Regions from separate parts of the Lysinibacillus sp. NPDC047702 genome, predicted to be linked through region 4. Evidence: predicted binding sites of a transcription regulator. Region 4 holds the regulator's gene; each other region holds the start of a gene.

Region 1 (8,281 bases), on a different contig from region 4:
GCGATTATTTTTTTATTATTATTCGTAGTACAGCTAAAAAGAGTTTTTACTTTTTCAAATCAAAGTACTTCATATCATATTACATGTGGATGTTGCTCACATCAACAGGAAAATACATCACTTTCTATAAAAAAGGGGGTGTCCTATTTTATCCTTATCATCCCTATAGTCACTGGATTAGGCATGCCAACCAAGGTTTTAGATGCTTCGATTGCAGAAAAAAAAGGAGCCACGATTATGATGACCAACCAATCACAAGCGCTTACTGGTGATGAGGACGTAGCAACGTTGAATGATTCCACTGAAGGACACTCTGTTGATCCAAACTTATTGGAAAAAAAACAGGAAATGCCAAAAAAAGAATATGAGTTGTTGAAACAACAACTTGCCAAAAATCCATTGGTTGAAATGACGGATTATGTATATTCCATTTATTATGAGGACATTAATAATAACTTATTAAACTATCAAGGGAAAAGCATTCATATAAGTGGATTTGTATTGAAAGAAGATGATTTTGAACAGAATCAGTTAGTGATTTCTAGATTCTTAATTACACATTGTGTAGCTGATGCAAGCATCGTTGGTTTTCTGTCAGAGATACCAGAAGCAAGCAACCTAGAAGAAGATACGTGGATTGAAGCAGAAGGAATTATTGATATTGGGTACTATAATAATGTTGAACTTCCATTGCTTAAAATTAATAAATGGAAAGAAATAAAAATACCTGAAGAACCTTATTTATATCCTATAGATATTCTTATTAGTATGTAAATCAAGTGTCTTCCACCACTTTCTTCATGTATTTTACACATCCAAGGCAAATCCCCCTTCTAAACAACATAGCCACCTAGCACCGACTATGTCGATACTAGATGGCTACTTCTTAGTCCATTTTTACTGTCATTATGATCAGAGGAATAAATCCACTGCCATCATATTAACAGTTTAAATGCATTCAGTTTTATTTATTGATTGAAGAAACTAATTCCATTTCCTTCGCTGTTAATTCTGATAAATCCTTTGCATTTTTTAGCACTTCTTGTGGGATAGTAATCGTAGAAAGTGTATTATATGCATCATATGTGATGGCTGATTTTTGGTTAATTTTCATTTTTACATCCGCCATATTCATTGCTAAAGTCATATCAATTTCAATGTTTTTCATATCGAATGTCTTTTTATCAATCGTTAATTGATATTTTATATTGTCAAATGACATATTATTCAATGAAGCTAAAATGTCATCTGCCCCTACTTCTACTTCAGCTGAATCTTTTGTTGTTGTCCCCACTTGTACCTCTGCTGAATCTTTTGTTGCTGTTGCATTTCCTGCTTCCAACATCGGTAATAAAGTTGAAATTTGGTCTTTAACCAGTTTTGTAAATTTCTCACCATCTGCATTTAGTGTTAAAACATAAGCATCATCTGTTTCTTTTAATGTAAAGTCTTTTGCAAAGTCTTTTAGCATTTCAAGCTGGTCAGCTGCGTTTGCTTGGACACCTGCTTGTTCAAGCATAGCATCATACATATCAGTTGGGAACTTAAGCCATGCGCCTTGTGTTGCCTCATACATATACATTCCATCTTTAGCTGTCATGTACATTTTTAATGGCATCTCCATTTTTTCGCCACTTTCAGGCTCTGTCATAGCAATTGTTCCCTCAATGAAAAATTGCATTGGATCAACCACTACATCCATTGACATTTTGCTATTTGTGTTTGTTTTGAATGTTTCTTTTCCATCATTTACTTCTATTGCTTGTGTCATCGTCATACTAGCTTTCATGCTTTTCACGTCTTGTTGTTTAGCTAGAGATTTATTAAATACTTCTTCTAATGTTAAGCTAGGCTGTGGTGTTGTCGGCTCTGTTGATGGTGTTGACATTGCTGTCAATGTATTGACAATCAAGGTAGCTAATTGACCACGTGTTACTTTTTCATTGACACCGTATTCTGTAGCTGAAATTCCTGTTGAAATCCCTGCCTCATATAGTGCTGTCACAGCGTTAGCGTAGGAGCTAGTCTCTGGAACATCCACAAACGGACTTTTACCTTTTGCATCTAAGTCTAATGCTCGTGCAATCATCACAGCTATTTGTCCTCGTGTCACAGTTTCGGATGGACGGAATGTATGATCATCATACCCCTTCACCACACCAAGTGCTGATAACTTTTTAATAGCATCATAGTATTCATTTGATTTGTTTAGATCTTTAAAGTTTTGCTTTTCAACAGAAGCTGTATCCGCTGTTGCAAGTCCGAAAGCATTAACAAGTATTTTCGCAACTTGACCACGTGTTACTGCTTGGGATGGTTTAAATGTACCATCACTATAACCATGTAAAACACCTGCTGTATAAAGTGAAGATATTCCTTCAAAATGTGGGTGGTCTTCACTTACATCTGAAAAAGGGCTTGCTGCTGATGCAGGTACTGCTGCTACCGCCGTTACTGCTAATGCAACTGCAGTTGTAGTATAAAGTTTTCTTTTCTTATTTTTCATCATTTTGCTCTCCTCTACTAATCCCATTAGGGTATGTATAACATTATTAATTATAAACAAATTTATGATAGATTGCTATATGTTGGGTCAATTTGAATAAATAAATATATAGTTGTAGAAAATTTGTAAACTTTTGAGCCTTTAGACATATAAAAAAACCGACCTCCAAGGAGATCGGTTTCTTAAAAAATGATTACTCAGCAGCTTTTGCGCGTAGAACCATTTGTAGGATACCACCGTGACGGTAGTAGTCTACTTCTACTTCTGAGTCGAAACGAGCTAAAGCTTGGAAAGTTTTAACTGTGCCGTCTTCAGATTTAGCAGTTACTGTTAAGATTTCACGTGGTTTTACATCATCAGTAATGTTTACAGAGATTTCTTCTTTACCAGTTAAACCTAGAGAATCAGCAGATTCACCGTTTAAGTATTGTAAAGGAAGAACACCCATCATTACTAAGTTAGAACGGTGGATACGCTCGTAAGATTGTGCGATAACAGTTTTCACGCCAAGTAGGAATGTACCTTTCGCAGCCCAGTCACGAGAAGATCCCATACCGTAGTCGTTACCAGCAAGTACTACTAAGCCAGTACCTTGCTCTTGGTATTTCATACATGCGTCATAGATATACTCTACTTCGCCTGTTGGCCAGTAAGTAGTGAATCCACCTTCTGTACCAGGAGCAACTTGGTTACGGATACGGATGTTTGCAAATGTACCACGCATCATTACTTCGTGGTTACCACGACGAGAACCGTAAGAGTTGAAGTCACGGATTGCAACACCGTTTTCGATTAAATATTTACCTGCAGGTGTTTCTTTACCAATTGCACCAGCTGGAGAAATATGGTCAGTTGTAATTGAATCACCGAACTTCGCCATAATGCGTAAGCCGTCTAAGCCTTTGATAGCTTCTGGCTCTTTCGCAAGACCTTGGAAGAATGGTGGGTTTTGGATGTAAGTTGAATTTTCATCAAATGTGTAAAGAGACTCAGTTGATGTTTCAATTGCATTCCAAGCTTCGTTTGCTGTGAATACAGTTTCGTATTCTTTTTGGAATAATTCACGGTTAACAACAGTACCTAATACAGCGTTAACTTCTTCAGTTGAAGGCCAGATATCAGCGAAGAATACTTCGTTACCATCTTTGTCTTTACCGAATGAATCTTTTTGTAGATCGATATCCACTGTACCAGCAAGTGCATAAGCAACAACAAGTGGTGGAGAAGCTAAGTAGTTAGCTTTTACAAGTGGGTGTACACGACCTTCGAAGTTACGGTTACCAGAAAGAACAGATGTTACGAATAAGTCATTAGCTTTGATTGCATCTTCGATTTCAGGAAGTAATGGACCTGAGTTACCGATACATGTTGTACAACCATAACCTACAGTGTTGAACCCGATTTGGTCAAGGTAAGATTGTAAACCTGAATCTTCTAGGTAACCAGTTACTACTTTAGAACCTGGTGCTAAAGAAGTTTTTACCCATTTAGGCACTGTTAGACCTTTTTCTACAGCTTTTTTCGCCACTAAGCCCGCAGCAATTAATACGTAAGGGTTAGATGTATTTGTACAAGAAGTGATTGCAGCGATTGCAACAGCACCTGTTGGAATTTCTACATCACCTTCAGCAAATTTAGCTACAGAAGTTTTTGCGAATTCATCTTCAGTTAAACCGAAACCTTGTGTACCTTGTGGCGCCACTACTGCTTCTTTGTAACGAGAACGCATTTGAGATAGCGGAATTAAGTCTTGTGGACGTTTTGGACCAGAAAGGTTTGGTTCGATTTCAGCTAAGTTTACTTCTAATACGTCAGTGTAAACTGGCTCTAATGTTGGATCAAAGAACATGTGGTTCGCTTTTAAGTAAGCTTCTACAACCGCGATGTGCTCTTCGTCACGACCAGTTAAACGCATATAGTTTAATGATTCTTCGTCGATTGCGAAGTAACCACATGTAGCACCATATTCAGGAGCCATGTTAGAGATTGTTGCACGGTCAGCTAGTGGTAATTTAGATACGCCAGGTCCGAAGAACTCAACGAATTTACCAACTACGCCACGTTGACGTAATACTTGAGTTACTTTTAATGCTAAGTCAGTAGCAGTAGTTCCGTTTGGAAGATCGCCAACTAATTTAACACCGATAACTTCTGGGATTGGGAAGTATGAAGGTTGACCAAGCATACCTGCTTCAGCTTCAATACCACCAACACCCCATCCAAGAACGCCGATACCATTGATCATTGTTGTATGTGAGTCAGTACCAACTACTGAATCTGGGAATGTTTCGAATGTACCGTCAGCATTTTCGTTTACATGTACAACTGGAGCTAAGTACTCTAAGTTTACTTGGTGAACGATACCAGTTGCTGGTGGTACAGCACGGAAGTTATTGTAAGCAGTTTGAGCCCATTTTAAGAAGTTATAACGCTCAGCGTTACGTTCAAATTCAAGGTCCATGTTTGCTTGTAGTGCACTTGCATTACCATATTTGTCAACTTGTACTGAGTGGTCAATTACAAGGTCAACTGGAATAGCAGGGTTGATTTTGCTAGGGTCGCCGCCCATTTCTTTCATTGCAGAACGAAGAGATGCAAGGTCAACTACTACTGGTACACCAGTAAAATCTTGTAATACAACGCGAGAAGGTTTGAATGGTACTTCAGCTTCTGGATCTGCACCGTTACCCCATTTTGCTAATTCATTTACGTGTTCTTCTTTGATTACATACGCATCATATTGACGTAAAACAGATTCTAATAATACTTTGATTGAGTAAGGAAGGTTTGAAACTTTTGCAACGCCAGCTTTTTCAATCGCAGCTAAGTCATAGTAATTGTAAGATTTACCATTTACTTCGAATGATGCGCGGCTGTTGTGTAAATTACCTTGTGCCATTTGCGGATCCCCCTAAATATCTTTTTGAAAAGGCCTATGTAAAGCAACTTTTCTCCAATACCCATGATAACGTATTTATATTCATAAGTAAATTACATTAATATTATCTTTTTTGATAAGCATAACTTATGACCTTGGTTTCTAACCTGATGTTTTTAATTTTATAGATATGCATAAGATGAAGGATTTGCAGGAAGGACATTTTTTATACCTTTCTAACTAAATGTATCTAAATGTATTTAACTGGGGTACTTTTTGGGGCACTTTCTGGGGCACTTGTAGTTTTTCTTAGAAATGGTGCCCCAGTGAAAAATATTTAATTATTATGGTTATGGACAGGTACGTATTATATTAAAAATCATATCAAAAATTATTTACATCAACTAGTATTTTTATAATCTTTATCAAAGATTACATTTTATTCTATAGCAGAGGCACAACAGGGTCATATATGTTGTGTCTCTATCTATATTAATAAATAAATTTGAGTATTAACGGAATATGGGAATTTTGGTATAGTTAAATTAAATTTTTATCATACATAACATAAAGGGAGAGATTAACATAAGCTTCTTACTCATACTTTTAAGCATAGTAGGTATTATTATAGGTTCGATTTTGTTAATAGCAGGAGTTGTTATGAAACGGAAAACAAAAGGCGGTCTTATCTTAGGTATTTCAATAGCGATCTTTATCGTTGGATTTATTATGACTCCTACAGACTCAAAATCAGACTCAGACTCTAAGAATGTAGCTGAGTCTACTGACAAAAAGAAAATTGAAAAAGAAACACCGGTTACTGCTAAAGAAATATCCTTAGAAGAACAAAGCAAACAGTTTATCGATGAAAATTTAGAAGGAAAAACGATTGCGGATTTTACAAATAAGTTATTAACAGTTGAGGATGAAAAATTGGTGGATATGATTGTCCTTGGTCATAAAAACGGAAAACAATTCAAAGATGACTTTGATTTACTTGGTAGAAAAGCAACAGCTTCTGGTGTAATAACTGAATTTGCCTTTGAAAGTTCTAACATTGGACAAAAGAAACGAAGAGAAGGTTCCACTACAGCTCAACGGACAGACAAATTCACTATTTATATGGGTGATAAAGACATCTCGAAATTTAGCGAAATTACGTATGATGAACTAATTCATAAAGAAGAAAAAGAACAGAGGTTTTTAGGGAAATATCCAGAAGAAATTATTAATTTTGTAATTGTTGATTTAAAACAAGACGCTGATTTATCTCTTGGTCAAAAGATCACTGTTGAAGGTATTATTTCTAATTATGTAATTCGAAGAGACCAAAGTAAGATTGATGATTTTAATGTTTTGATTAATGACGCTGTACTAAAATAAATATTGATAAATAAAGTCACTCATTTTCTCTACAAACGAGTGACTTTTCTTCATCTATTCGTCAACATCTAACAACTTTGCACTTTGAATATCATCAAACAAAATACGTTTTATGGCTATATCAGTATCTAATAACATTTCCTTCTTGAGCCGGTCCATTCCTGTAACTAATCCTGTTTCGTCATGAAAATTATGATTATGCCATAATGTAAGTGTAACTAGTTTTCGTAATTTAAATGCTCTTTGTATTGTTTGTTCAATCTCTTCTAGTTCCCAATCAGTCAAATCACGCTTTTTATCATAAAATTGCTCTTGTTTCCATTCTCGAATCTTTTCGAGATGCTCTGGAAGCATCATTGCTGTCCATTTCATTGATCCACGATCTCTTATCATTGTAATTCACTCTCCATTAATCAACATCAGAAATACTTAAAATATCAAGAAAATGTACCTTATGTACAATCCTGTACTTATCTTTAATGTGAATTAATTTAGTGTTAGCATCCATTTTAGTGACTATACCTAAGAGTGGTTCATCCTTTTTATAGACCGAAAAGGCTTTGTACTTTGATTCATTCATTGCTTCAGTTAATGCGTATGCGATTTCTTCTAAATCAAATTCATCTCGTTCTAAGTGCTTTGGTTCTTTTTTCTTTGCTGGTGTTTTTGTTTTAGTTGCCATCTTTACGCCTCCTCAAAGTAAGAACATTCGTTTGTATACATTATAGAACGAACGTTCCTTTTTTAGCAATAAAAAAATGACCAGGCTCACTTTTTTTGTGATTACCTGGTCTTTTTGTTAAGCCAAAATGGACTCAGCATATACTAAAATGCCAAGATGTTTCATTTCAGAAATTGCATTATTGGCAACTGCCTGTGTTTTATATGAACCAGTGATAAAACGCCATTTATCGCCATCTTGAACAATACGCACGTAATCAGGATTAGCTATATTGTATCTTGCTAACGCCTGTTTAGCAGCATTTGCTTGGGCTTGTGTTGTAAAGGTTCCTGATTGCACTCGGTATAGCTTACCATCATTGACACCTTCAAGAGCTTGTTCTTTATCATTAACGATCAATTGCACCCTCATTTTACTATTAGAAGGAATATTTACAGTACCTTCTAACTTATAACCTGCAGGAACTTGCCAGTTTGTCGGAATCTCAAAATGTGGTGCATCATAATTACTTGATGACCAATATCCTCCCCACGTAATACCAAGCTTTTTAGCAATTGCTCCAACTTTTGATAAAGTGGAAATATCGTATAAATTTCTAGGCGGTGCTACAGCAATATCCCAAGCCCTACGTGATGTATGATTACTTATTAGAGTCCAAGTGACCTTTGAACCCGGTCTTGTACGACCTTGCTCATACAAATAATTTTGGCGTGCTTGTGATCTGAAAGTTTCAGTGATAAAAATGTCATCAATACCAACCTTTACACACTCTTGAAACAAAAGTCGACAAGCAAGTTGTGCAGCAGGCGTTAACTCAGCCAAATCACGACAC
Region 2 (8,281 bases), on a different contig from region 4:
AAATCCACAAATACAAGCGGTGACGTTTTTTGTGCTTCCTCGATTAATTTCTCTGCCATCGCAAATGGGTCCTCATGAGGAGGTAAAAACACACGACCATGCAGATTAATAACAGATAAAGTCACACCGTTCTTTGAAATCTGTACCATCCCTTTACCAGGAGCCTCAGTTGAGAAATTTGCAGGACGAATCAAATAATCCGCATCATCAATAAAATCAAAGATATCTTTATTATCCCATGTATGATTTCCCATCGTAATGACATCTACACCCATTTGTAATAAGTCATTATAAATATTATGAGTAATTCCACGGCCTGCCGCCGCATTTTCACCATTTGCAATCACAACGTCTAGATTCCACTTTTTCTTTAAACGCGGTAAATATTTTTCTACTGCGTCTCTGCCAATTGAACCAACAATATCTCCTATAAACAATACTTTCATTTTTACATACGCCTCTTTCTATCAATTACGCCGCCATTTTATTGGAACAAGTTGTTGCTCTGCAAAGCCCTTTTTAATGGCTAGCTATATAACATCATTAATTGTAACCTCAGTAAGAGCATTAAGCAAAAAAATATGAAATATAATGATTACAACGTTAGTCCTTAAATCGGAATGGCAATCAGAGGGTGCGGGTGTAAAGTGAAAATAAAGTTACTTAATTTTGATTTAAAAATATAAGGGCCCCGCTACAAATTATATTGTAGTAAGGCTCTTTAAAGTTGTTTAATTCTTGCTCAACTAAAGCATTCCGTTAGTCCAATAAGTTTATTCTCCCTTATTTAAGGGCAGAATTTATCTTAGCGTTTGAAATCCACTTCAATTTCTCCACGTTCTGAATAAAAAATGACTCCATCCTCTGTCCATTTCGCATTATCTACTCCTAATGCCTTTAAACCATCAGGTGTTTCCTCACCGTCATAACGAATAAAAAATAATACTGGTTTATTATTTAATTTTTTTAAAATTCCCTGGAAAATCGTTGGTCGATAAAAGTAATAAAAGTGAGTTGTCTCTCCTAATGTAACGTTTCTATGTTCGATTATCAATGCATCTTCACCTATTGGAGAATCAATGCGGTTAACATCAAATTCTGCGAACAAATAAGCTAACTAAATTCCCAATATAAATAGAATGCTAATAATTGATACTAAAATGACTATATAGGTTCTTACTTTAAGAGAATTCGCAAACAGATAAAAAGAAGTCAGTGTAAGTATGGCAGGAAATAAAAAACCGTATCCAATGCCTACTAGAATATAAAAATAATAATTATTACTCTTTAATAAAAATATAAGCAAATCAAGGGCTATAAGAATTTCACAGCTAGTCTTTTTATGTTTTCTTTTATCCTATCCAATCTTCCCCTCCTTATAGAAGGGTCTAGAATTAAACTTCTTTATTATCTCTTAACAGCAGTTTTCCAAATTAACCCAAATTTTACTTTCCATGAGCTTCATCTCCATAAGACTACAATTTAAGTGATTCAAAATAATCGCACTTATCTAGACAATTTGTCATAGATTGCGCATGCATTGGCAGTAAAAAAGAGGTCTCCCTAGATTTTCATCTTGAGAAACCTCTAACATTCAATATTATTTCGCGTACTCCACAGCACGTGTTTCACGAATGACAGTAACTTTGATATGACCTGGATAATCGAGCTCTTCTTCAATTCGCTTACGGATATCTCGTGCTAAGCGATGTGAAGCCAAGTCATCAATTTTTTCAGGTTGGACAATAATTCGAATTTCACGACCAGCTTGAATAGCATAGGATTTTTCTACACCTTCATAGCTTTCAGAAATTTCTTCTAATTTTTCGAGTCTGCGGATATAGTTTTCGAGTGTTTCACTACGAGCACCTGGACGAGCAGCCGATAATGCATCAGCTGCAGCCACTAAAACCGCGATGACAGATGTTGCTTCTGTATCACCATGGTGAGAAGCAATACTATTAATGACTACTGGATGTTCCTTATATTTTGTTGCTAATTCCACACCGATTTCGACGTGGCTACCTTCAACTTCATGGTCAATTGCTTTACCAATATCATGTAATAAGCCTGCGCGACGAGCTAATGCTACATCTTCACCAAGTTCAGCAGCGAGTAAGCCTGCCAAATATGCGACTTCAATTGAATGTTTTAGGACGTTTTGTCCATAGCTTGTACGATATTTCATACGGCCTAAAATTTTCATTAAATCAGGATGTAAGTTATGAATGCCAATTTCAAATGTTGTTTGCTCACCTGTTTCACGGATTTGTTCATCCACTTCACGACGAGCTTTTTCCACCATTTCCTCGATTCGAGCTGGGTGAATACGGCCATCCTGTACAAGCTTTTCAAGTGCAAGTCGAGCCGTTTCACGACGAATTGGATCAAAGCCAGATAAAATAACAGCTTCTGGTGTATCATCAATAATTAAATCTATACCTGTTAGCGTTTCCAATGTGCGGATATTTCGTCCTTCACGACCAATAATTCGACCCTTCATTTCATCATTTGGCAAGTTCACGACAGATACCGTTGTTTCTGCAACGTGGTCTGCAGCAAAACGTTGTAATGCTAATGATAAAATTTCACGTGCTTTTTTATCTGATTCTTCTTTCGCACGTGTTTCTGATTCCTTCGTCATCACAGCAATGTCAGTTGCTAGCTCTTTTTCTACTTCCCCTAAGATAATAGTCTTTGCTTCATCTCTAGTTAAAGCAGAAATTCTTTCTAGCTCTGCTTTTTGCGAGGCAACGAGCTCGTCCACTTTGCTTTCCATCTGTTCAATATGCTGTTGTCTTTCGGCAAGAGCTTGTTCTTTACGCTCTAAGCCTGCTTCTCTCTTATTTAGAGCATCATCTTTGCGATCAAGATTCTCTTCTCTTTGCAATAAACGGTTCTCTTGTTTTTGAAGTTCTAAACGACGTTCACGAATGTCATTCTCAGCTTCAGTACGAAATTTGTGAGTTTCATCTTTGGCTTCAAGTAGTGCTTCTTTTTTCAATGCCTCCGCTTCTCGTTTTCCTTCTTCAACGATTGTTTCAGCAACATGTTTAGCACCAGTGATTTTTGAGTCATTCACTTTTTTCATGTAGATATAGCTAACAGCGGCACCAACGATGATTCCAAGCAAAGCGGAGATGATAGTAATTCCATCCATATGAACACCTCCTCTTGCTATTTGGGTAATACAGTTTCAGTCGGCGCATACATCAATTTCGCCTTGGCGTAATTACGTCCGGATTTTGAATTGGCCTATGCCTGCCAGGATGCAAGGTCCGTTAGCCGTTTTCGCAGGATGCGAAGGTTTTAGGCAAACATCCTTCTATTCATTGCTTTCAAAATCTGTAACATTCACCGGAGGCTTTGGGCCAACATGATGTTGGTCACTCAGTCGTTGCCACAGGACGTGGCATTCTTAGACTGAGTTCCTCTATTTCAGTAGATGTTTAAACACTCACTGAAAAGGAACCACATCCCATTCATCTCATCACCTTCAGAGGTGGGAGTTTTCTACTGAATGAAGATAAAATGTACTGCCTATTTAAAGTCATAATTCAGAAATTATACATATTTAATTGTATAGCTAGCCTTAAGCTCTGTCAAGGATAGTCGGGCACCTGTTCGCCCCTCTCCAGAAAAAAGTAATTGATAACCAATAGGTGAATAAACTTCCTAATACTTTTACACTAGATTTACATTTACCTATTTTACATAATAAGGAATAAACAGTGCTAAGGATACATTTTTAGACCCTCACTCAATGCATGATGTTATCTTTATGAGTATACCCACCTTTATATGGAATATAGACAAAAAAATACATTGTTCCCTCTCAAATTAGAGCAGGAACAATGCATTTAAATTATTTATCTTCAAGAAGAAGCATTAATTCTTCATCCACTTCTTCCTCATCATGAGCAGCGATTGTGTAGGAAGTAGCAGCGATACCATAAGAGGAACGGATCTTATTAGCGATTTCCTCCATAACGGCAGGATTTTCTTTTAAATATTGTTTTGCGTTTTCGCGTCCTTGTCCTAAACGTTCATCACCATAAGCATACCAAGAGCCACTTTTTTGAACGATATCAAGTTCAACACCTAAATCAACTGTTTCACCTTCTTTTGAAATCCCTTCTCCATACATAATATCTACCTCTGCTGTACGGAAAGGTGGTGCAACTTTGTTTTTCACAATCTTCACTTTTGTGCGATTCCCCATAATATCATTGCCTTGTTTAATGGCTTCTGCGCGGCGAACCTCTAAACGAACAGAGCTATAGAATTTAAGAGCACGTCCGCCTGGTGTTGTTTCCGGATTCCCAAACATTACACCAATTTTTTCACGTATTTGGTTAATGAAAATGGCAATCGTTTTCGATTTATTAATAGCACCTGAAAGCTTACGTAATGCCTGAGACATTAAACGTGCCTGTAAACCGACATGGGAATCACCCATATCTCCCTCAATTTCAGCTTTTGGCACTAATGCTGCTACCGAGTCAATAACGATAATATCAATCGCACCACTACGAACTAATGCTTCAGCAATTTCAAGTGCTTGTTCACCTGTGTCTGGCTGAGATAATAGTAGTTCATCAATATTAACACCTAACTTTTGTGCATAGATTGGATCTAATGCATGCTCAGCATCAATAAATGCTGCTTGTCCTCCAGCTGCTTGCACCTCTGCAATCGCATGGAGAGCAACCGTTGTTTTACCTGATGATTCAGGGCCATAAACTTCAATAATTCGCCCACGTGGATAACCACCAACACCTAATGCAGCATCAAGTGCTAGTGAACCGCTTGATGATGTAGCAATTTCTAAATCTGTTTTTTCGCCAAGTTTCATAATAGAACCTTTACCAAAGTTCTTTTCAATTTGTTTTAACGCCTGTTCTAAGGCTGCTTTACGATCACTCATTCATTTTCCTCCTTCGAAAACTGTTCACTGTTTTTCTCTATCTCTACTATACTTGTTTTTGAGAGAACACGCAAGAAAAAAGCGAACGTTTATTCGATTTTTCTTCAAAATAAAAATTTGAGTAAATTTCCTCTACCCAAATTCCTATTTTTTCTATTTAATAGCGTTTGGTGTATCCTCTTTCTTCCAAAAGTTGCATTAGATAATGACAGGTAAACTTTACAGCACGAAGTCGATTTGTATTACGCATACCTGATAAATGAAGTAAATACGTGATTGGTTCCTCATCAATGGCGATACCAATCCAAACTGTTCCTACTGGTTGGTGATCATGTGCTGTTGGTCCTGCTGCCCCTGTTAAACCAATACCAATATTCGTACCGAATTTTTGCTTTACAGCGCTAGCCATAGCCGCGGCACATTCACTGCTGACAATGCCATGTGTATCTAGTAATTGTTTAGAAATGTCGAGCTGTCTTATTTTTGCCTCTTCTGTATACGTTACAACGCCTCCAACGAGTGCATTCCCTACTCCCGGAATTTCTGCCAGCTCTGATTGAAATAACCCCGCAGTTAAACTTTCTGCAGCAGAAATAGTTAACTGATTATCAAGTAACATTTCTACTGTCTTAGAGGCAAGAGAATCATCATCTACACCATATTGATGGTCACCGACAAGCGCTTGAATTTCAGCTACCTTTGTTGCAATTAGCTGCTGTGCCTCCTGCACGGTTTCCGCTTTAGCAGTTACACGCAAGGTTACTTCGCCATCTGAAGCAAGAGGTGCAACAGTAGGGTTTGTTTGTGTATCTAAAATATCTTGAACACGAACCTCCAGCTCTGCCTCACCGATACCATAAAAGCGCATAATGTGAGAGACAATAACACCTCCAGCGTTTAACAACGCACCGAGCTTTGGTTTTGCCTCAAATTGGAACATTGGCTCAAGCTCTTTTGGCGGTCCAGGCAGCAAAATATATGTGCGTCCACCTTTTGTTAATATCATGCCGGGTGCCATTCCATGATGGTTTGCCAGAACTTCACTACCAGCTAATACTAATGCCTGCTTACGATTATTTTCAGTCATTGGACGACCTCGTTTAGCAAAAAATTGCTCAATATAAGTCAGGGCGACATCATCATGTTCAAGTGAAACATCAAGATGTCGTGCGATTGTTTCCTTTGTTAAATCATCTTTTGTAGGTCCAAGCCCACCAGAAAAGATGATTAAATCTGCCCGAGATTCTGCAACCGTTATAGCCTCATCTAAACGTTGGGAATTATCTCCAACAACTGTATGATAAAACACATTAATCCCCAACTCAGACAATTGGTTAGAAATAAATTTCGCATTTGTGTTCGTAATTTGACCAAGCAATAATTCTGAGCCAACTGCTAGAATTTCAGCATTCATGATCCACAAGACCTTTCTTATTTAGACTCAAGTAAAACACGTCGATTTAGATAGAAATAATCCCATCCAGACCATAATGTGAAGAACAATGCAATATATAACATTATTATATCGAATGGAATACCAATAAGCGTAAAGATTGTATTGTGTAAAAGTGCTGCCGCGATAGCAACAATTTGTGCCCATGTTTTAATCTTGCCAAGCTGATTTGCCGCTACGACTTCTCCTCCACCAGCCAATATTAAACGTAAACCTGTTACAGCAAATTCACGGCTGATGATGACAATAATGATCCAAGCAGGCGCCATACCTAGCTCCACCATTAAAATAAAAGCCGCTGAAACAAGTAATTTATCAGCCAGCGGGTCTAAAAATTTCCCAAATGTCGTCACAAGATTATACTTACGTGCATAATAACCATCCACCCAATCAGTTGTTGAAGCAAAGATAAAGATAAGGGCACCTACAAAGTGATGAACAGGCATCTTTGCACCGAATAGTGACATTGTTCCCCAGCCAAAATCAAACATCATTACAATAACAAAAAACGGAATAAGTAAGATTCGAGAGATGGTAATTTTATTTGGAATGTTCATTTTTCTAACACCTTTCATGATGAAAGAAAGTAGTCATCATTAGATGACTACTGTTCTTTATTGAAATTGATGACGATGTTTTGCGTTACGATTTGTTGTGCATACGTTAACAGCTCGTCATTAATATATATCTTAGCCTGTTGTGAATTACCTAAGCGAATGCGAACATAGTTTTGAGAAGTTGCATCAAATTCTACCACTTCTCCTGCATTATATACGTCTGGATTTGCTAGTAATTCTTGTTTCTGTTGATTACGAATACCGACGAATGTAGGACCTGACACTTCAATACGTATTTTAAGTGTGTCTGTTCCTGTTAACGTATAAGAAGTTGTAGCTCCATCCGCTTCTACAGTACCCGCTGAAATCGATTGTTTAACATCTTCAGCTTGGTTTTCATCAGGTGTTTCTTCTTTTGTTGAATCCTTAGAATCTGCTGAATCTTTCTTGTCATTTTCAGCTTTTTTCTCAGCATCTGCTTTTTCTTTTTCACTATCGATTGGTTTTACTTTTGAATCATATTCTATTTCTGAAGGTTTATTGTCCTCATCATTTGTTCCTGCACTATTTTTAGATTGCACTAAAACCCAAATTACTACAATGATGACAATGATAAATAAGCCAACAATTATTTTCGGCATTGCCTCCATCATTTTATTGGAAGGGCCCTTTGTAACTTTTCTTCTGCTTGGGCTATTCGTTATGGACTGGCTGACCTGATCGTTCGGTGTACTTGGCAGCTCGCTTTTATAGGTTTCTAAAAGCTCTTCTGCGTTTAACCCAACAGCATCTGCATATTGTTTAATAAAGGCTCGTACATAAAACGAACCAGGCATAATCGAATAATTGCCCTCTTCAATTCCTACTAAATAACGCTTTTGAATTTTCGTTATTTCTTGTAAATCGTCTAAGCTATAGCCTTTAGACAGTCTCGCTTCTTTTAGACGAGTCCCTAATTCTGCCACTCATAACACCTACTTTAATATCAAATTAAAAATTAAATCCTCCAAATGAATCGGATTCGGACATCATATGATTTTTTTCCATTATTTCATAAGTGATTTCTTCATCTGGGTGATGACGTAGTTCAATGATATAATCAAAATCCTCTATCTTATATTCTGAGTGCTGAACAAACATATCTGGATGCTCTACCACCTTAATGGAAGGCATATTCATCATTTCACGCACTAGTTGTAAATGTCGTTCATCAGAAGAGCGACGTGTCACAATGCCATCTAATATAAAAATATTATTGTCACTGAATTCATCACCAGCGAGTTTATTCCGGACAGTTTGCTTAATCATTGTAGACGACAAAAAAATCCACTTTTTATTAGCACA
Region 3 (8,281 bases), on a different contig from region 4:
AAATAGTGTAAATGAATTTTTGCGGCTTGAGAAGGGACGGATGGCATGAGTTCTTTTGTACGAGGTACACTATTTTTGATGTTCGTGATTTTTTTATCGAAACTCTTTGGCTTCTTTTATAGAATGCAGTTTATGCGGATCGCTGGTGAAGAAGCAGTCGGTATTTATATGACCGTCTATCCTGCTTTTATTTTCTTTATCTCACTCATTCAACTTGGACTACCTATCGCTGTAGCAAAAATTGTAGCAGAGCTACTAGCAAAAAACAAACGTGAAAACATCTTTGGTGTTATGAAAACCGCTATACTTTGGTCATTTATTGGTATGATCATCTTTATGCCAATTGTTGCACTAGCAATACCATATATCTCGACTACACTATTACATAATGAACATACAACCTTTACGCTCTGGATTGCGCTCTTTGCGGTGCCTGTGTCAGTTGGCTCTGGGCTATTGCGCGCTTATTTACAGGGTATCGCGAAAATTACACCAACAGCTTGGTCTCAAATGCTTGAACAACTTGTACGTATTGGCTTTATCACATTTATGCTTCCATATGTAGCAAATTATAATAATGCTTCTGTAACAGCAGCCTCTGCCATGGGGATTACGCTTCTAGCCGAAGTCATTGCTTTCTTATATTTGTGGATGCATTATATTATTTCAAAGAAAAAATTATTGACAAGAAAAAATAAAATCGAGGCATATCCTTCCTCACCCATGTTACGAGTAGCCCTCCCCTCTGCTGGAAGCAAGCTATTTGGTTCCTTTACATGGTTTTTAGAGCCGATTATCTTTTTAAAGGCTCTAACAATGGCTGGATTGACAGCCTCCGCAGCAACGATTCTTTATGGTGTTATTTCGGGCGTACTAGTGCCGCTTTTGTTATTTCCGGCTTTTGTATCCACTGCACTGTCAATTGTCCTAATTCCGGCTGTTAGCGATGCTGTAGCTCGTCAGCATACACCACTTTTACAGGAACGTATCTCCGTGTCGTTGCGATTATCGTCTTTAGTGGGATGTATTGCCGCTACGTATTTTTTTGTTCACGGTGATGAACTAGCGATGAAGCTCTTTCATCTACAAGAAAATCGAGGTTATGTGAAAATATTAGCCCCTATTTTTTACTTTTACTATATTCAAAGTCCATTGCACTCGATATTGCAGGCAATAGGCGAGGCCCGCGCTGCCATGATGAACTCCATTTACGGTGGTCTAGGAAAGCTATTTGTCATGTTTGTGCTCGCTTCTCAGCCTGGTATACAGGAAAAGGGGGCAGTTGTGGCAATTGGATTTGGTGTATTACTTACTTCGTTCTTGCATATCGCAACAGTCAGACAACGCAAAAATTTACGTGCAGGCTTTAGAATGTTTGTAGTACCTTATAGTTGCTTTATTGGGGTTTGCGTCACTCAATATTTTTTAATACCCATCATGTCTTTACCTTTTATTTTAAGTAGTTGTGTAACTTTATTTTTACTATTTACTTTTTTAATTTTCTCGAATCAGCTACGTTTTACGGATGTCCAGTATCTACGGAAATTAGTGAAAAAAGTTTAAGATTCTTTCAGTTGAATATGGAGTCGATTATCTTCCCAAATACAAAAAAATACAGTTTTACAATTTGTAATATTATTTTTGGCTAACTCAGCTATTAGCCACTCAGCATCCTTATGCAGAAGTTTCAAATGTCTTTCTTGAATATCGCCATCGATTATCAGTGGGTATACAAATGCCTTTTCATCTTTCTCATAAACAGAAAGATTCCCAGTGGGCTCCAAATAAGCGTAAGCAACTTCTGTAACAGAGGCAGTGCCATTTTCGCGCAATTGCTGACACAAATCATCTAAATTATAGCGTTGCTTGCGCATTTCTTTTTCTAAAATGACACCATCCTTAACCAGTAAAACTGGATCACCATCCACTAAATCACGAAATTTTTTATTTTTTAATGATAAATAAGCACTTCCTATTTGAATAAAAAACAACATGATAATTGGTAAAACGGCATGCATTAAAGGAGTTTCAAAGTCATCAAGTGCAAATGCGGCAACCTCAGCCATTAAAATGGATACCACTAAATCGATGACAGATAATTCACCAACCTCACGTTTACCCATTAAACGAAAAATGATTAGAATAAACACATAGATAAAGCATGTTCTAAAAATAATAATTAAATATTCTTCCATACAGTCACCCCCATACTAACAAGGTGACCGTGTATGTTGCATTTTATACAGAAATGCTTAGTCAAAAATAATTGAAATGGCGATAAGAAATACAAAAGGCATTATCCAAATTTATGTTGGACAACACCTTTAAATCGAAGTTTAGTTATTTTTCACTTACAATGCGTCCGATTGCTTGACGATCAAATTTTACACGTACATTTTCTGAGATTTTCAATGTTACTGCTGTATCCTCAATCGAATCAATCACACCATGTAAGCCACCTATTGTAATTACTTTATCTCCACGTTGCAAATTGCTCTGCATATTTTGTGTTTCCTGCTGTCTCTTTTTAGCAGGGCGGATTAAAATAAACCACATTGCAACGAACATCAACACTATCGGTATAAATTGTAAATACGAATTCATAATTCTTGCCCCCTTTCCATTATCACTTTTTTTAGTATAGACTATTCCACCATTAAAAAGCGATGGACAAGCCCAAAAATTTTCTATATTACTAATATTTTTTCTATAATAGACAATATTTTGCTAGAAATATACACTATTCACAGTGATTCACATTATCTTTTGACTATTTTTTGTGCATATCTTTTTGCCTTAAAATTAAAAGTTTTTAGCATCTGGGCCATTAAAGCCGTATTTCTCGAAAAACTCTTCTCGGAAATCACCTAGACGATCTTCACGGATTGCCTCACGTACTTGCTCCATTAATTTCAATAGGAAGTGTAAGTTATGGTATGACGTTAAACGAATACCAAACGTTTCCTCAGTACGAATAAGATGTCGAATATAAGCACGTGAATAATTTTTACAAGTATAGCAATCACAATTCAGATCAATTGGGCCAAAATCACGAGCATACTTTGCATTCTTCACTACTAAACGTCCTTCAGAAGTCATTAGTGTACCATTACGTGCAATACGTGTTGGCAGTACACAGTCAAACATATCAATACCACGAATTGCCCCGTCGATTAATGAGTCAGGTGAACCAACCCCCATTAAATAACGTGGTTTATTTGCAGGCATTAATGGTGTAGTAAACTCTAAAACTCTATTCATGACATCCTTTGGTTCACCAACGGACAGCCCTCCAATAGCATATCCTGGGAAATCTAGCTCGACTAATGCTTCTGCTGAACGACGGCGTAATTCCTCATATTCTCCACCCTGAATAATACCAAACAGCCCTTGCTCTTCTGGACGGTTATGTGCTTCTTTACAACGCTTCGCCCAACGAGTTGTTCGGTCAACAGATTGTAGCATATAGTCGTAAGTTGCAGGGTATGGCGGACATTCATCAAAGGCCATCATAATGTCTGAACCTAAATCATTTTGAATTTCCATTGCCTTTTCTGGGCTTAAAAACAATTTATCTCCATTCAAATGATTGCGAAAGTGAACCCCTTCTTCTTCAATTTTTCGGAATTGACTAAGTGAGAATACTTGGAAGCCACCTGAATCTGTTAAAATTGGGCGATCCCAGTTCATAAATTTATGCAGGCCCCCTGCTTCCTTGACAATATCATTGCCTGGACGAAGCCATAAATGGTACGTATTAGATAGGATGATACCTGCATTCATTTCCTTTAGCTCCTCAGGAGACATTGTTTTAACGGTTGCTTGCGTCCCTACTGGCATAAAGGTCGGTGTTTCAAAGGAGCCATGTGGTGTATGCACGATACCAAGACGTGCTCCTGTTTGCTTACAAGTATGAAGTAGTTCATAACGAATTGCTGGTTGTGTCATAAAATAAATATTCCTCTCTTATCTGAAGTAAAAACAGTACTCCGATTTTATCCTTAATTATCTCTTCGGACGAATAAACATAGCATCACCAAAGCTAAAGAAGCGATATTTTCCCTCTACAGCTTGATGATAGGCACTTAAAATTGTCTCTCTTGTTGCAAGCGTACTAACAAGCATGACAAGGGTAGATTTCGGCAAATGGAAATTTGTAATTAAGCCATCTACCACTGTAAATTCATAACCTGGGTAAATAAAAATAGAGGTCCAGCCTTGTTCTGCTCGCACTTCTCCATTATATTTAGAGCCAATAGTTTCTAGTGTTCGTGTAGAAGTTGTCCCAACTGCAATCACTTTGCCACCATTACGCTTTATACGATTAATCGTTGAAGCAGCTTCTTCTGTCACACTATAGAATTCAGCATGCATTTCGTGATTTTCAATGGAATCTACACTGACAGGTCGAAAAGTTCCGAGTCCCACATGTAACGTGATAAAGACAACCTCCACACCTTTTGCCTTTACTTGTTTCAGTAATTCTTCTGTAAAATGCAGTCCCGCTGTTGGAGCTGCAGCTGAGCCTCGTTCTTTAGCATAGACGGTTTGGTATCGATCCTTATCCTCTAATTTTTCGCGAATATATGGAGGTAAGGGCATCTCACCAAGCTGTTCTAAAATTTCATAAAAAATCCCATTATAGTTAAACTCAAATGTACGTCCGCCATGATCAAGCTCTCCTGTACAAGTAGCTGTCAGTAAGCCATCTCCAAATGTGACAATTGTACCGACTTTTACACGCTTTGCTGGCTTCACAAGTGTTTCCCATTCATCCGTACCAGCCATTTGCTTTAATAACAATACTTCTATATGGGCACCTGTTTCCTCTTTTATGCCCATTAAACGCGCTGGCAGTACTCTTGTATCATTTAGCACAAGGCAATCACCAGCATGTAGCTCATCTAAAATATGTGCAAAATGATGATGCTCCACTACATTTGAGCCTGGCGTCACAACCATTAATCGGCTAGCTGTTCGATCGACAAGCGGCGTTTGGGCTATAAGCTCCTCTGGTAATTCAAAATCAAAATCTTCTACACGCATGAAAAAAACTTCCTTCTTCTATGTTTGTTGGGGATAATCATATCCAAAATGTTCGTAGGCTAAATGACTAGCGACTCTTCCACGTGGAGTACGCTGGATAAAGCCAATTTGCATTAAATACGGCTCATAGACATCTTCTATTGTAATCCGCTCCTCACCGATGGATGCAGCTAATGTATCTAAGCCTACAGGACCTCCCTTAAAGCGCTCAATCATATTGGTTACTAGTTTATGGTCTATATGATCAAGTCCTCTAGGATCGACCTGTAACAGCTCTAATGCTTGCTTTGCAAGATTCTCTGTTATCATACCATCTCCAAGCACCTGTGCATAATCTCGCACCCGCTTCAACAAGCGGTTTGCTATACGAGGTGTTCCACGCGAGCGTCTAGCCATTTCACCTGCTGCTACTTGCTCAATTTCCACATCAAATAAATGTGCACTACGCACGACAATCTCAGCAAGTGATGTATCATCATAATACTCTAACCTCAGCAGTACACCAAAGCGATCCCTTAAAGGTGCCGATAATGCGCCAGCCCTTGTTGTGGCACCGACGAGCGTAAATGGTGGCAAATCAAGACGGACAGAACGTGCTTCAGGCCCTTTACCAACAACAATATCTAAGCAAAAATCTTCCATGGCTGGATAAAGTACTTCTTCAATAGCACGTGGCAAGCGATGAATTTCATCGATAAATAGTACATCTCCAGGCTCTAATGAACTTAAAATAGCTGCTAAATCTCCAGGACGTTCGATTGCAGGTCCGCTTGTCATGCGCACATTGACATTCATTTCATTGGCAATAACAGCAGCTAGTGTCGTTTTCCCAAGTCCAGGAGGTCCATATAATAGCACATGATCTAAACTTTCCTGACGAAGCTTTGCTGCTTCAATGAAAATTTGTAAATTCTCCTTTACTTTATGCTGTCCAATATATTGTGCCAATCGCTGGGGTCTTAAAGATAATTCAAATTGCTCATCATAGCTGCCTGCCTCACTAGCCATCATACGTTCAGACATGTACTTTTCCCCCTTTCACTATTTCAACTTAAGTAGCAATTGTAACGCTTGTTTCATAAAGGCATCTGTCGTTTGCAGCTTTTCATTTTCCTCAAGCTGTGGACGTACTTTTTCAAGCTCTTTTTCAGAATAACCAAGTGCCAATAAAGCAAGAATTGCCTCCTCCAGCTCATGTTTATACGGGTTTACACCGAACAGTGGTAACTCATCCTCAGTACTAGGCAATTCAATTGTGTCCAGTATGGAACCAAGCTTGCCTTTTAAATCTAAAATCATTTGACGTGCTGTTTTTTTTCCTACACCAGGGAATTTTACTAAAAAAGTTTCATCTTCTCTTTCAATAGCACTAATTACCTGCTGTGGGTTACCTGTAGCTAAAATAGCCAACGCTCCTTTTGGCCCAATTCCTGAAACTAAAATGAGCTTACGAAATAATTCTCGTTGGTCCAGATTAGGAAAACCATATAAAACTTGCGCATCTTCACGTACGTGTAAGTGTACAAAAATTTGTTGTTCAAGGGCTGATGTTCTAAACGCAAATGGATTCGGTGTGTTTAGCTGCCAGCCAATTCCTTGCTGCTCTAGCACAATATACTCAGGGGTAATACGTGTTATTTGTCCTTTTAAATAGTCATACATCTATAATCCCTCACATTCATCGTCTTCGATTATAGCATATAGCGAACGAATGCTCGACTATAAGAAATAGTATAGTAGTTGCACCCACACAAAAATGACCGCCAAAAGACGGTCATTTTTTCATCATTCTATCAATATCGTACCACAATTTTGGCCAGTATGTGAGGGCACGTTTTGTAAACGGTACTAAATAATCTAAAAATACTAGCTGCTGTTCTAATGGTAAATCTACTGCAAAAAGCCATTCTCGTAATAGTTCATTTGGATATTTTAAACGATGTAGCTTTCTTTTATCTAATCGTTTCAGCTCTGGTAGCTCTGAAAAAATTTTAGTAAGGTCATAATCTACCGCTGGTAATACCCGATGTAACCATAAAATATATTCATCATCTGCTTCTCCAAGATGTGCCAAATCAAAATCAATTAACTTTAATTCGCCATCAGAGCACCTTAAAAAATTATGATGTACAACATCTCCATGTAAAAGTGTAATATCTTTTTCGGGTACATCCTCCATAGAGATTAACTGTAAGGATTTATCACTATAGTGTAAAATTTGATCTATTTCTTCTTTTGTTAAAAAAGCGCGGAATTCATTGCGTCTGCTCTTAAAACGTAGATAACGCATTTGCCATTTTAAAAGCTGTGAATAAGTGTGTAAACCCGGTACTTTTTTCCAGGATATTTTTTTATGGGTATCATGTAAAGCAATTAATAGCTTAAGAGATTCTATTCTGTCCTTTTTATGAGTAAAATTAGCACTGTGGCTATCCTCTTGCCATACTTGCACAATTAAATTTTCATCATCACTCTTCACTATAGGCAAAATTAACGAAGGCGTAAGCCGTCCAAGCTGTCGATGGATTGCCTTTACCTTTTCTGTTATTTCTAATTGCTTTGCACGTTTGACAAAATAGGTTTTGGAGCGATATTTATATTTCCAAATATTAGGCTTTAACTCCTCAATAATATATGCTTTTTCACCATCGATAAGGCGTCATCCCGCCTGGGTATAAGTGCGGTGACACCCATGGTCCACATGTCGGGCATGGCGGTGGGCAAGCCGATGGACATGGTGGCGGTGGTGGGCATGGCGGTGGGCAGTGACATGGGTCCATTTGCCAATTCGGCATCATTGGTTGAGCATTGCAACCACAAGACTGCCCCATATTCATCTCTGGCATAGGTTGGAACTGAGGCTGCGTATATGCTTCAGGTTTTTGGAAGAACGGTGATGTGCTTGACTCTAAGAAATTCTCCATTCCAGCTACATGACTACCCTTCATTTCACAAGATGTTGGTTGCTGTGGCATTGTATAGGCTTCTACTTGTGGCTCCATTTGCATCGGCATCTGCATTGGCATCTGCATTGGCATCTGCATTGGCATTGGCCACCACATATGATGATGAACTGGCTGATGACAGCTAGAACAATGTGGTACTGCTGGCATTTGTGGTGGCATGATATAAATTGGTTGTGGCATTGGCGGTGGCGGTGCTGGTTGTATAACAGGTGGCGGTTGAATTTGTACTGGTGGTGGAGCAACGTTTTGTGTTTGCTCTATCTGCGGCA
Region 4 (8,281 bases):
TTTTTTATATAGCTATAACTATTTCGATTTAAAAGTATCTCTGAGCATGATAGGATAATAGTGCAAAGGAGGTGCAATTGGCCTAAGGAAATTGTGCTATAAATAGAAAGTGCAAGGACTTTTTGACATTTATATAAATGAATAAAAAGAAAATTATTCTTATTGTTAGTTTATTTGTACTATTTTTAACAGGCTCACGTATTTTATGGTTGGATTTATTAAATAACACAAACCAACCCTATGCAGTAAAAGGACAAATCGACTTGCGAGAATGGAATTTTAACGATAATCATTCCATTACATTAGATGGGGAATGGGAGTTCTTTCCCTATACGTGGTTAATTAACGAAAAACAGCCAATTGATGCGGCACGAAATAATTTATCATACATACATGTTCCAAATGGGTGGGATTCTTCTTTACAGGAGGGGAAAGTAACCCCATATGGTTACGGTTCTTATCGCTTAAAAATTCTTGTTAATCCATCTGATAATAGTACCTACAGTATTAGAGTACCAAGTGTTCGGAGCTCTTCTGAATTATATGTGAATGGTAGACAACTATCGAAATCGGGCAGAATTGGTGAAAATGCGGATACAACCATTGCCAAAAACATACCCTATTCCACTTCTTTTGAAGTAAATAGTCTTAGTGAAATAGAAATTATTGTGCAAGTTGCTAATTATAAGGACTCTCGTAACGGAGGAATTGTTCGCTCCATTAAATTGGGCAAAGAAGAAGTAATTAATCGAGAGACGCAATTATCTGTAACGATGCAGCAAAATATCGTTTAAAGTTCTTAAAAAGCAAGTTGATGGATAGCAGAGCTGGAATGGTGGATAGAATTATAAAAGTGATGGATAGAACCAGAAAAACAATGGATACAGCCATGAAAGTAGTGGATATCAACCCCTCGTTTTGAAAAAGGACTGTACTTTTTAATTGTCACTTTGATTTCATTGACATAATAGTATTTCAACAACACGAAACTGCATTTTTAGCAATGCAGTTTTTTTATTTACTAAAAAATGCCTGAAGCTCAGGGACACTGCTTACTATATACGTTGCCTGTGCATCCTGTAGTTCTTTCAATGACCCGAAGCCGTATGTTACACCAATAGAATCAATTTGATTTTCTTGTGCGCCAACAATATCATATTTTCGATCCCCGATCATAATAAATTGATGACGAGGAACCTCATTAAAATTCTCTAGAACAAACTCGATAATTTCACCTTTTGCGGATTGTGTACCATCTAAATGACTTCCGACCACAAGGTCAAAGAAATGCTCAATATTAAAATAGCTTAAAATTTGTTCCGCAAAAATGGTTGGCTTAGACGTAGCTACTGCTAATTGATAGCCTTGCTCCTTCAAATTTGCTAATAAGGATGCTACATCTGGATAGAGCTTATTTTCATACATGCCCTTTTTCGAAAATCGCTCCCGATAATAAGCAATCGCTTGTTGGATTTGTGCCTCATCCATACCATATTGTTCAGCAAGAGATACTTGCAATGGTGGACCAATAAATATCTCTAGCTTATCCAAATCCTCCTCAATAATCTCCATCTTTTCTAAGGAATATTGGACAGATTTCGTAATACCGATTTTAGGATCAGACAAGGTACCGTCTAAATCAAATAATACTACACTATAGTCTCTCATTTCTCTACCCCACTTCTTCAAAATCTCCCCTAATTATACATAAATAAGAAAACAACAGTATATATTTTAAGAAAAATTGAACCTTCTATTTCTATTATCGTTACTATTTAGTATAAGGAGGAATTGTATGGAAACACATTTTACTTATAAACAATTTGTTACAAATCATTCGTTTTCTTTACTCGATCCTATTTTTGAGGTCATATTGCTTTTCGCTGCGATATTGTTGATGATTGTCTTTTTTAAAAATGTACCTACTTGGTTTTGTCTACTGTTTGCAGGACTCTCCATCCTTATTTCAGGTCAACTGCTTTGGTTTAGTGGTATTATAGCCGATGAGCTCAATATTGGAGGAAGTGCAAAGAGCTTCTTCATATTTATTGCAACTCTATGTATTCATGGCGCAGCTATTTGGATTTCCCTCATAAAATCTTCCAAACATGAAAAAATACCACAACACTCAGAGGGCTTTTAACCTTCTGAGTATTGCGGTACCTCAATATATTAGAGAGCTTTTACCTTCTCAACAACATTTTCTACTGTAAATCCATATTTCTCCATTACTAATTCACCTGGTGCTGATGCGCCGAACTTGTCGATAGCAAGAACGTCACCTTCAAAGCCAGTATATTTATGCCAGCCGAATGACGCACCCATTTCAATTGCAAGACGTTTTGTCACAGCTTTTGGAAGAACCGATTCTTTGTAAGCTGCGTCTTGTTTTTCAAAGCGATCCATAGATGGCATTGATACAACTGCTGCATCTATACCTTCTGCTTTTAATGCTTTTTGTGCCTCCACAGCAAGTGAAACCTCAGAGCCAGTTGCAATTAAAATCGCATCTGCCACTTCTTTTGAAGCTGGCGATACTGTATAAGCACCCTTCGCAACACCTTCACGTACCGTATCAATAGATGCATTAAGTACAGGCAAGTTTTGACGAGATAGTACTAAAACAGTTGGTGTTTTTTCTGATGCTACCGCAAGCTCCCAAGCAACTGCTGATTCATTTGCATCTGCTGGACGAATAACAGATAGGTTTGGCATTGCACGTAATGATGCAAGATGTTCGATTGGCTCATGTGTTGGGCCATCTTCCCCTACTGCAATAGAGTCATGAGTAAATACATACGTTACAGGTAGACCCATTAATGCAGAAAGACGAACGGCTGGACGAACATAATCAGAGAATACGAAGAACGTACCACCAAATACATTTAATCCACCATGAAGAGACATACCGTTCATAGCAGCACCCATTGCAAATTCACGAACACCAAACCAGATGTTACGACCAGCATAATTTTCTGCGGAGAAATCGCCTGCACCCTTCATCGTTGTTTTATTAGAGCCTGCAAGGTCAGCAGAACCACCAAAGAATGAAGGTGTTTTCTTCGCAATGGCATTAATCGCATCACCCGAAGAAGAGCGTGTTGCAACAGATTTACCTGCTTCATATACTGGCAAATCAGAAGCAAAGTCCTCCGGTAACTCCCCATTCATAGCTTTTTCAAATTGAGCAGCTAGCTCTGGGAATTCTTGTTTATAGGCTGCAAATTTAGCATTCCAAGCTTCTTCAGACTGTGCTCCTTGAACTTCAGCAGCAGCATTAAATGTATCGTATACTTCAGCAGGGATTTGGAATGGCTCATGTGCCCATTCATAGGCTGCTTTCGTTAATACGACTTCATCTGTACCAAGTGGTGCACCGTGTGAATCTGCTTTACCAGATTTATTTGGGGAACCGAAACCAATCACCGTTTTTACTTCAATCAATGTTGGTTTGCCAGTTGATTTTTTAGCTTCCTCGATAGCTGTGTTAATGGCTTCAACATCTGTGCCATCTGCTACTTTTAAATAGTTCCAGCCATATGATTCGAAACGTTTTTGCACATTTTCTGAGAATGATTTTTCCAAATCACCATCAAGAGAAATATCATTTGAATCGTAAAGTACGATTAATTTTTCAAGTTTTAAGTGACCCGCTAAAGAAATAGCTTCTGCTGCTACACCTTCCATTAAGTCACCATCGCCACAAAGTGCGAATGTATAGTGATCAACAATGTCATGACCTGATTTATTGTAAGTAGCTGCTAAATGGCGCTCAGCCATTGCCATACCTACTGTCATAGCAATACCTTGACCTAGAGGACCTGTTGTTGCCTCTACCCCAACTGTATGACCATATTCAGGATGTCCTGGAGTTAATGAATCCCATTGACGGAAGTTTTGAATTTCCTCCATTGGTAAGCCGTAGCCACCTAGATGAAGTAGACTGTACAGAAGCATAGAGCCATGACCTGCAGAAAGTACAAAACGATCACGGTTAAACCATTTTGGATTAGCTGGATTATGGTGAAGTTGTTTTGTCCAAAGCGTATAAGCCATTGGCGCTGCCCCCATCGGTAAACCTGGGTGACCTGAATTTGCTTTTTCAATTGCATCGATTGACAATGTTCGGATAGCATTAATCGCTAGTTGATCCGCATGTTGAGTCATTTTGTTGTGACATCCTTTCTCGTCCTATATATTGTTCTTTTACAGTTTAGTCAACATTGTCACAGAAAACAATGCTTTTGTTATACTATTTACCTTTTGTAACATACTTTATCTTTATTCAGTAGAAAATCCAACCTCATTATAAAGTAATAACTATAATATTTTCACAGCCATAAACCATATAAGGTCAACTGAATAAAGATAATGCCTCCAGCGGATGTCACGGATTTTGAAAGGAGTGAATTGTGCTAACACAATTCAAAATTCGGACGCAATTACGCTGAGACGTAATTATTCTAAATGTGTCACATTAATTTAGAAATTTATTTTTTTTCGCTTGTTTAACCTTCTCTGGTGTTACATCATTGCCTTCTGCATCTACCACTTTTACATGTTCGATGGTATCACGCATAGTTGCTCTAAATGTATCTAAATACTCTTTACGAAGTGCTGTCTGCTCCTTCGCTTCCGCCTCCGTTAATGTCCCATTCTTTGCTTTGGCAGAAAGTTCATTGATTCGCTTAATTTTTTCCTTTGATAACATAATTACACACCTTTCCAGTACATATCTAAATGTATTTGGTATGCAAAGTATAGCATGTATTCCCTTAAAATGCAGTTATACCAACCCTTTTACTTTAGTAAAAAATACCACTAATAACATGACTTTCAGGAGTTAGATGTGTATAACTATAGTAGAGCCTTTAAAATTTACATACATGGAGGAAAAGACGTTGAAGATAGAAACAAATAGATTATGCATACGAAAATTTAAGGAGGACGATTGGCAGGCAGTCTATGAATATACGTCAGATAGTCAGGTTATGAAGTATATACCAGAGGGTGTTTTTAACGAGGATATGGCTAAGAATTTTGTCTCAGACAATAGTGGTGAACAGGCAAAATACTTTCCAGTTGTTTTAATAGAAGAGAATTTGATAATTGGTCATATTGCTTTTCATCAATATTTTGGCGACCATACATTTGAAATTGGTTGGGTTTTTCATCCGAATTACTACAACAAAGGCTATGCTTCGGAGGCAGCAAAAGCTGTACTGCACTATGGATTCAAGGAAATGAACCTGCATCGGATCATTGCAACGTGTCAGCCTGAAAATATTGCCTCCTATCGGGTAATGGAGAAAATCGGCATGAGACGTGAAGGTTATTTTAAAAAATGTATCCCGAATGGTGATGAATGGTGGGATGAATACTATTATGCTGTTTTAGGTGAGGAGTGGGTATAGCAAATATTGCTGTTACAATCGAGCAAAGGGAAAGTACACTTCTAACAATTTGCAAATAAATATAGTAGAGTTGGAGACATTTTAATCCATTATGTTTTACGACATAATAAATCAATAACATCAATTTAAACTGCTCAAAAATATAGTGATTGAAAGCTTGTATTAATCTTACTCTCCTCTTTCATCAGTGCCAGTGGGATAACAAAACTCCCACTGACATTACTTTAATCACCTTTCAACTTTTCCTGATGCTCCCGATATCTTCGATGTACTGTTGCCTTACTAACATCAAAGCCTAAGCCTCGAAGTGTCATGGCAATCTCCTCAAACGTAAAGCCTTTGTTTCGAAGCTTAATAATTTCCTCAATCGGTACTTCCTTACGCTCCTGCCCATTTGGATTTCCACGATTCGATAAATTGTTTTCAGGTCTATAGCCCTTTTCAACAGCTCGACGCATACCACGTCGTATTTTAGCATTATGGATTCTGCGCTGGTATTCCTCTACTATCGCTAATATTTCGAGCAGCATCGTATCCATTTCATTTAATTGTACAGGGCCTGCATCTCGCATGGAGAAAACATCTGTTTCTGTTTTTTGTAATAAATGCAGCACCGCCATTCTGGCATTACCACGTCCTAAGCGTGTTTCATCCTGGACAAATAGCGCATTAATTTCCTCTTCTTTAATAAAATCAAGCATTTCAAGTAAGCCATCTCGCTCCACATCATAGCCACTATGCTGATCTAAATAAATGCCCTTTATATTGTAGCCCTGCACCTTGGCATAATGCGTTAATTCTTCCTGCTGGCGCTCCAGCGAGGAACTTTGTGTCTCTTTTTCTGTACTCACGCGGCAATAGATGACGGCTGATTGTTGTTTATTTATCATGGTTCATTTCTCGCTATTTCAATAGAGTTTATGGGATTGGCTTGGTTTCCCACCACTGGAATGACTAATGATTTACCAGCAACAATTTGAACATTTGGTAATTCATTTTCTGCCTTTACAAGGTTAATCCAGTCTTCCTTACTCATTTTACCACGGTATTGCTCTGCTAACGACCATAGGTTATCACCATGTTCCACTTGTATTTCCTTGTAAGTCACCTCACCAGGATCTGTTATGTAAAGGTATCCTGCAAATAGTAGGCAAGCCCCTAATAAAATGGAGATATGCGGATTTTTCTTTAACCAATTCATCGTTATGACCTCATTTCAAGAATGTTTGTTCGGAATGTATGTTCTTATAATAGTGCGAACGAATGTTTTTGTCAAACACTTTTCGAACCTATGTTTGCATAAGTGTTCGCATTCTGCTATACTATCTAATAAGTAGAAATAAAAGAAAAAAGAGGTGAGCAATCATGAAAAAAGTTTCGAAAAGACAAGAGGACATTTTAGCCTTTATCAAAGAAGAAGTACGTGCAAAGGGGTATCCGCCATCTGTACGTGAAATTGGCGAAGCAGTTGGACTTGCTTCAAGCTCAACGGTTCATGGACATTTAGCTCGTTTAGAGCAAAAGGGCTTTATCCGCCGTGACCCAACGAAGCCACGTGCCATTGAAATTTTAGAGCCAGAAGATTCTATTCAAAAGCAAAATGTTATTCACGTCCCACTTGTAGGGAAGGTTACAGCAGGTTCTCCAATTACAGCTATTGAAAATATCGAAGAGTATTTCCCGCTGCCAGATACATATGGGACAAGCGAGGATCAATTATTTATGCTAGAAATTATGGGTGAATCCATGATTGAAGCTGGCATTTTAGATGGAGATTTAGTCATTGTAAAGCAAAAATCAACAGCAGATAACGGGGATATTGTCGTGGCTATGACAGAAGAGGATGAAGCAACGGTTAAGCGTTTCTTTAAGGAAAAAAATCATTTCCGTTTACAGCCTGAAAACTCCACAATGGAGCCAATTATTGTCGATCAAGTTTCTATTTTAGGGCAAGTTGTAGGCCTTTATCGTCGTGTACAATAAAAAATATAAAATTAATGGATGATTTTAAGAGGATGATATGTTCCCCGATGAGCATATACCTCTTTTTCTTAATTTTAGACATAGAACAAAATACAATTTACATAGGGAGTGCGTCTATTTGAAACAAAAAATCAAGCAAGCTGTGCAAGAGGCTTATACGACAATGTATAGCTCCTTAAACGATGAACAAATTTATGCGGCTGTTCTAGTGACAGATGGTGATTGCGGCAGCCTTTATTTAACAATGGGAACTGAAAAATCACTTATTGAAATTGGTCAAAACTATGAGGACGATCCCGAAGATTATCGCTTTTTAAAGGATGAATATTTACATTACGATGAAACGAATATGCTCGAAAAGGTAAGTCGTGAATTATTAGATATTATATTGCATATCAAAGACGAAAAATTTGTTGAACATAAAGAAATGCTTCATCAAGCAATGAGTGATACGATGTATGAATTGAAGCAGGAGGGCATTATTGACGAAAGCATCTTTGTTTTTATTTCGGTGACTGATGATAATGAAGAGGAAATGCTGGAGCTATCGTCAGCAAAGCGTTGTAATCCTGCTCATCCCCTGCTTCCTGCTTTTGTGCGTAATTGGGGACATTAAATATCCCTATAAAGCAAGAAGATGTCGAAGGAGATTTTTCGCCATCTTCCTTTTGTTTTGGAGGTTTACCAAAAAAAGAATCCACTTTAATATGGATTCCTTGCAAGCACTATGCCTCTAATTTGAATTTCAGGCTTGCCTTTATAAAAGCAGTAAATATTTTTTTTGATGCTTCATCTCCTGCCATCGCCTGCTCCTCTGGATGCCACTGTACCGCCAGACAAAATGGGTGATCCTCGTGTACGATCGCTTCTACAATTCCATCACT

The links. The regulator LexA, encoded in region 4, represses DNA repair genes until DNA is damaged. The targets are predictions, from matches to a motif close to CGAACATATGTTCG.
Region 1: ACQKIM_RS15450 (YolD-like family protein) is a predicted target of LexA. The motif match lies at 7,470-7,483, and genes of this name have one in related genera.
Region 2: recA (recombinase RecA) is a predicted target of LexA. The motif match lies at 5,010-5,023, and genes of this name have one in related genera.
Region 3: ruvA (Holliday junction branch migration protein RuvA) is a predicted target of LexA. The motif match lies at 6,751-6,764, and genes of this name have one in related genera.

The regions. Positions count from the first base shown of each region.
Region 1 is NZ_JBNNMG010000031.1:31,325-39,605, reverse strand. Features, by position in the region: gene ACQKIM_RS15475 (TIGR03943 family putative permease subunit) at 1-774, shown strand, start outside; gene ACQKIM_RS15470 (DUF6612 family protein) at 965-2,506, opposite strand; gene acnA (aconitate hydratase AcnA) at 2,700-5,405, opposite strand; gene ACQKIM_RS15460 (hypothetical protein) at 6,045-6,767, shown strand; gene ACQKIM_RS15455 (YolD-like family protein) at 6,822-7,160, opposite strand; gene ACQKIM_RS15450 (YolD-like family protein) at 7,177-7,449, opposite strand; gene ACQKIM_RS15445 (M15 family metallopeptidase) at 7,567-8,281, opposite strand, start outside.
Region 2 is NZ_JBNNMG010000007.1:47,642-55,922, forward strand. Features, by position in the region: gene ACQKIM_RS05510 (TIGR00282 family metallophosphoesterase) at 1-446, opposite strand, end outside; gene ACQKIM_RS05515 (hypothetical protein) at 806-1,054, opposite strand; gene rny (ribonuclease Y) at 1,601-3,160, opposite strand; gene recA (recombinase RecA) at 3,866-4,927, opposite strand; gene ACQKIM_RS05530 (competence/damage-inducible protein A) at 5,085-6,341, opposite strand; gene pgsA (CDP-diacylglycerol--glycerol-3-phosphate 3-phosphatidyltransferase) at 6,359-6,937, opposite strand; gene ACQKIM_RS05540 (helix-turn-helix domain-containing protein) at 6,985-7,902, opposite strand; gene ACQKIM_RS05545 (DUF3388 domain-containing protein) at 7,928-8,281, opposite strand, start outside.
Region 3 is NZ_JBNNMG010000012.1:11,589-19,869, forward strand. Features, by position in the region: gene ACQKIM_RS08540 (putative polysaccharide biosynthesis protein) at 46-1,563, shown strand; gene ACQKIM_RS08545 (DUF421 domain-containing protein) at 1,560-2,195, opposite strand; gene yajC (preprotein translocase subunit YajC) at 2,341-2,604, opposite strand; gene tgt (tRNA guanosine(34) transglycosylase Tgt) at 2,803-3,948, opposite strand; gene queA (tRNA preQ1(34) S-adenosylmethionine ribosyltransferase-isomerase QueA) at 4,006-5,046, opposite strand; gene ruvB (Holliday junction branch migration DNA helicase RuvB) at 5,065-6,069, opposite strand; gene ruvA (Holliday junction branch migration protein RuvA) at 6,088-6,708, opposite strand; gene ACQKIM_RS08575 (phosphotransferase family protein) at 6,821-7,498, opposite strand; gene ACQKIM_RS08580 (LysM peptidoglycan-binding domain-containing protein) at 7,689-8,281, opposite strand, start outside.
Region 4 is NZ_JBNNMG010000057.1:20,212-28,492, reverse strand. Features, by position in the region: gene ACQKIM_RS21300 (hypothetical protein) at 138-794, shown strand; gene ACQKIM_RS21295 (HAD family hydrolase) at 1,015-1,668, opposite strand; gene ACQKIM_RS21290 (hypothetical protein) at 1,796-2,143, shown strand; gene tkt (transketolase) at 2,173-4,167, opposite strand; gene ACQKIM_RS21280 (DUF896 domain-containing protein) at 4,478-4,711, opposite strand; gene ACQKIM_RS21275 (GNAT family N-acetyltransferase) at 4,902-5,414, shown strand; gene ACQKIM_RS21270 (YneB family resolvase-like protein) at 5,639-6,304, opposite strand; gene yneA (cell division suppressor protein YneA) at 6,301-6,615, opposite strand; gene lexA (transcriptional repressor LexA) at 6,780-7,397, shown strand; gene ACQKIM_RS21255 (DUF4303 domain-containing protein) at 7,516-8,013, shown strand; gene ACQKIM_RS21250 (gamma-glutamyl-gamma-aminobutyrate hydrolase family protein) at 8,123-8,281, opposite strand, start outside.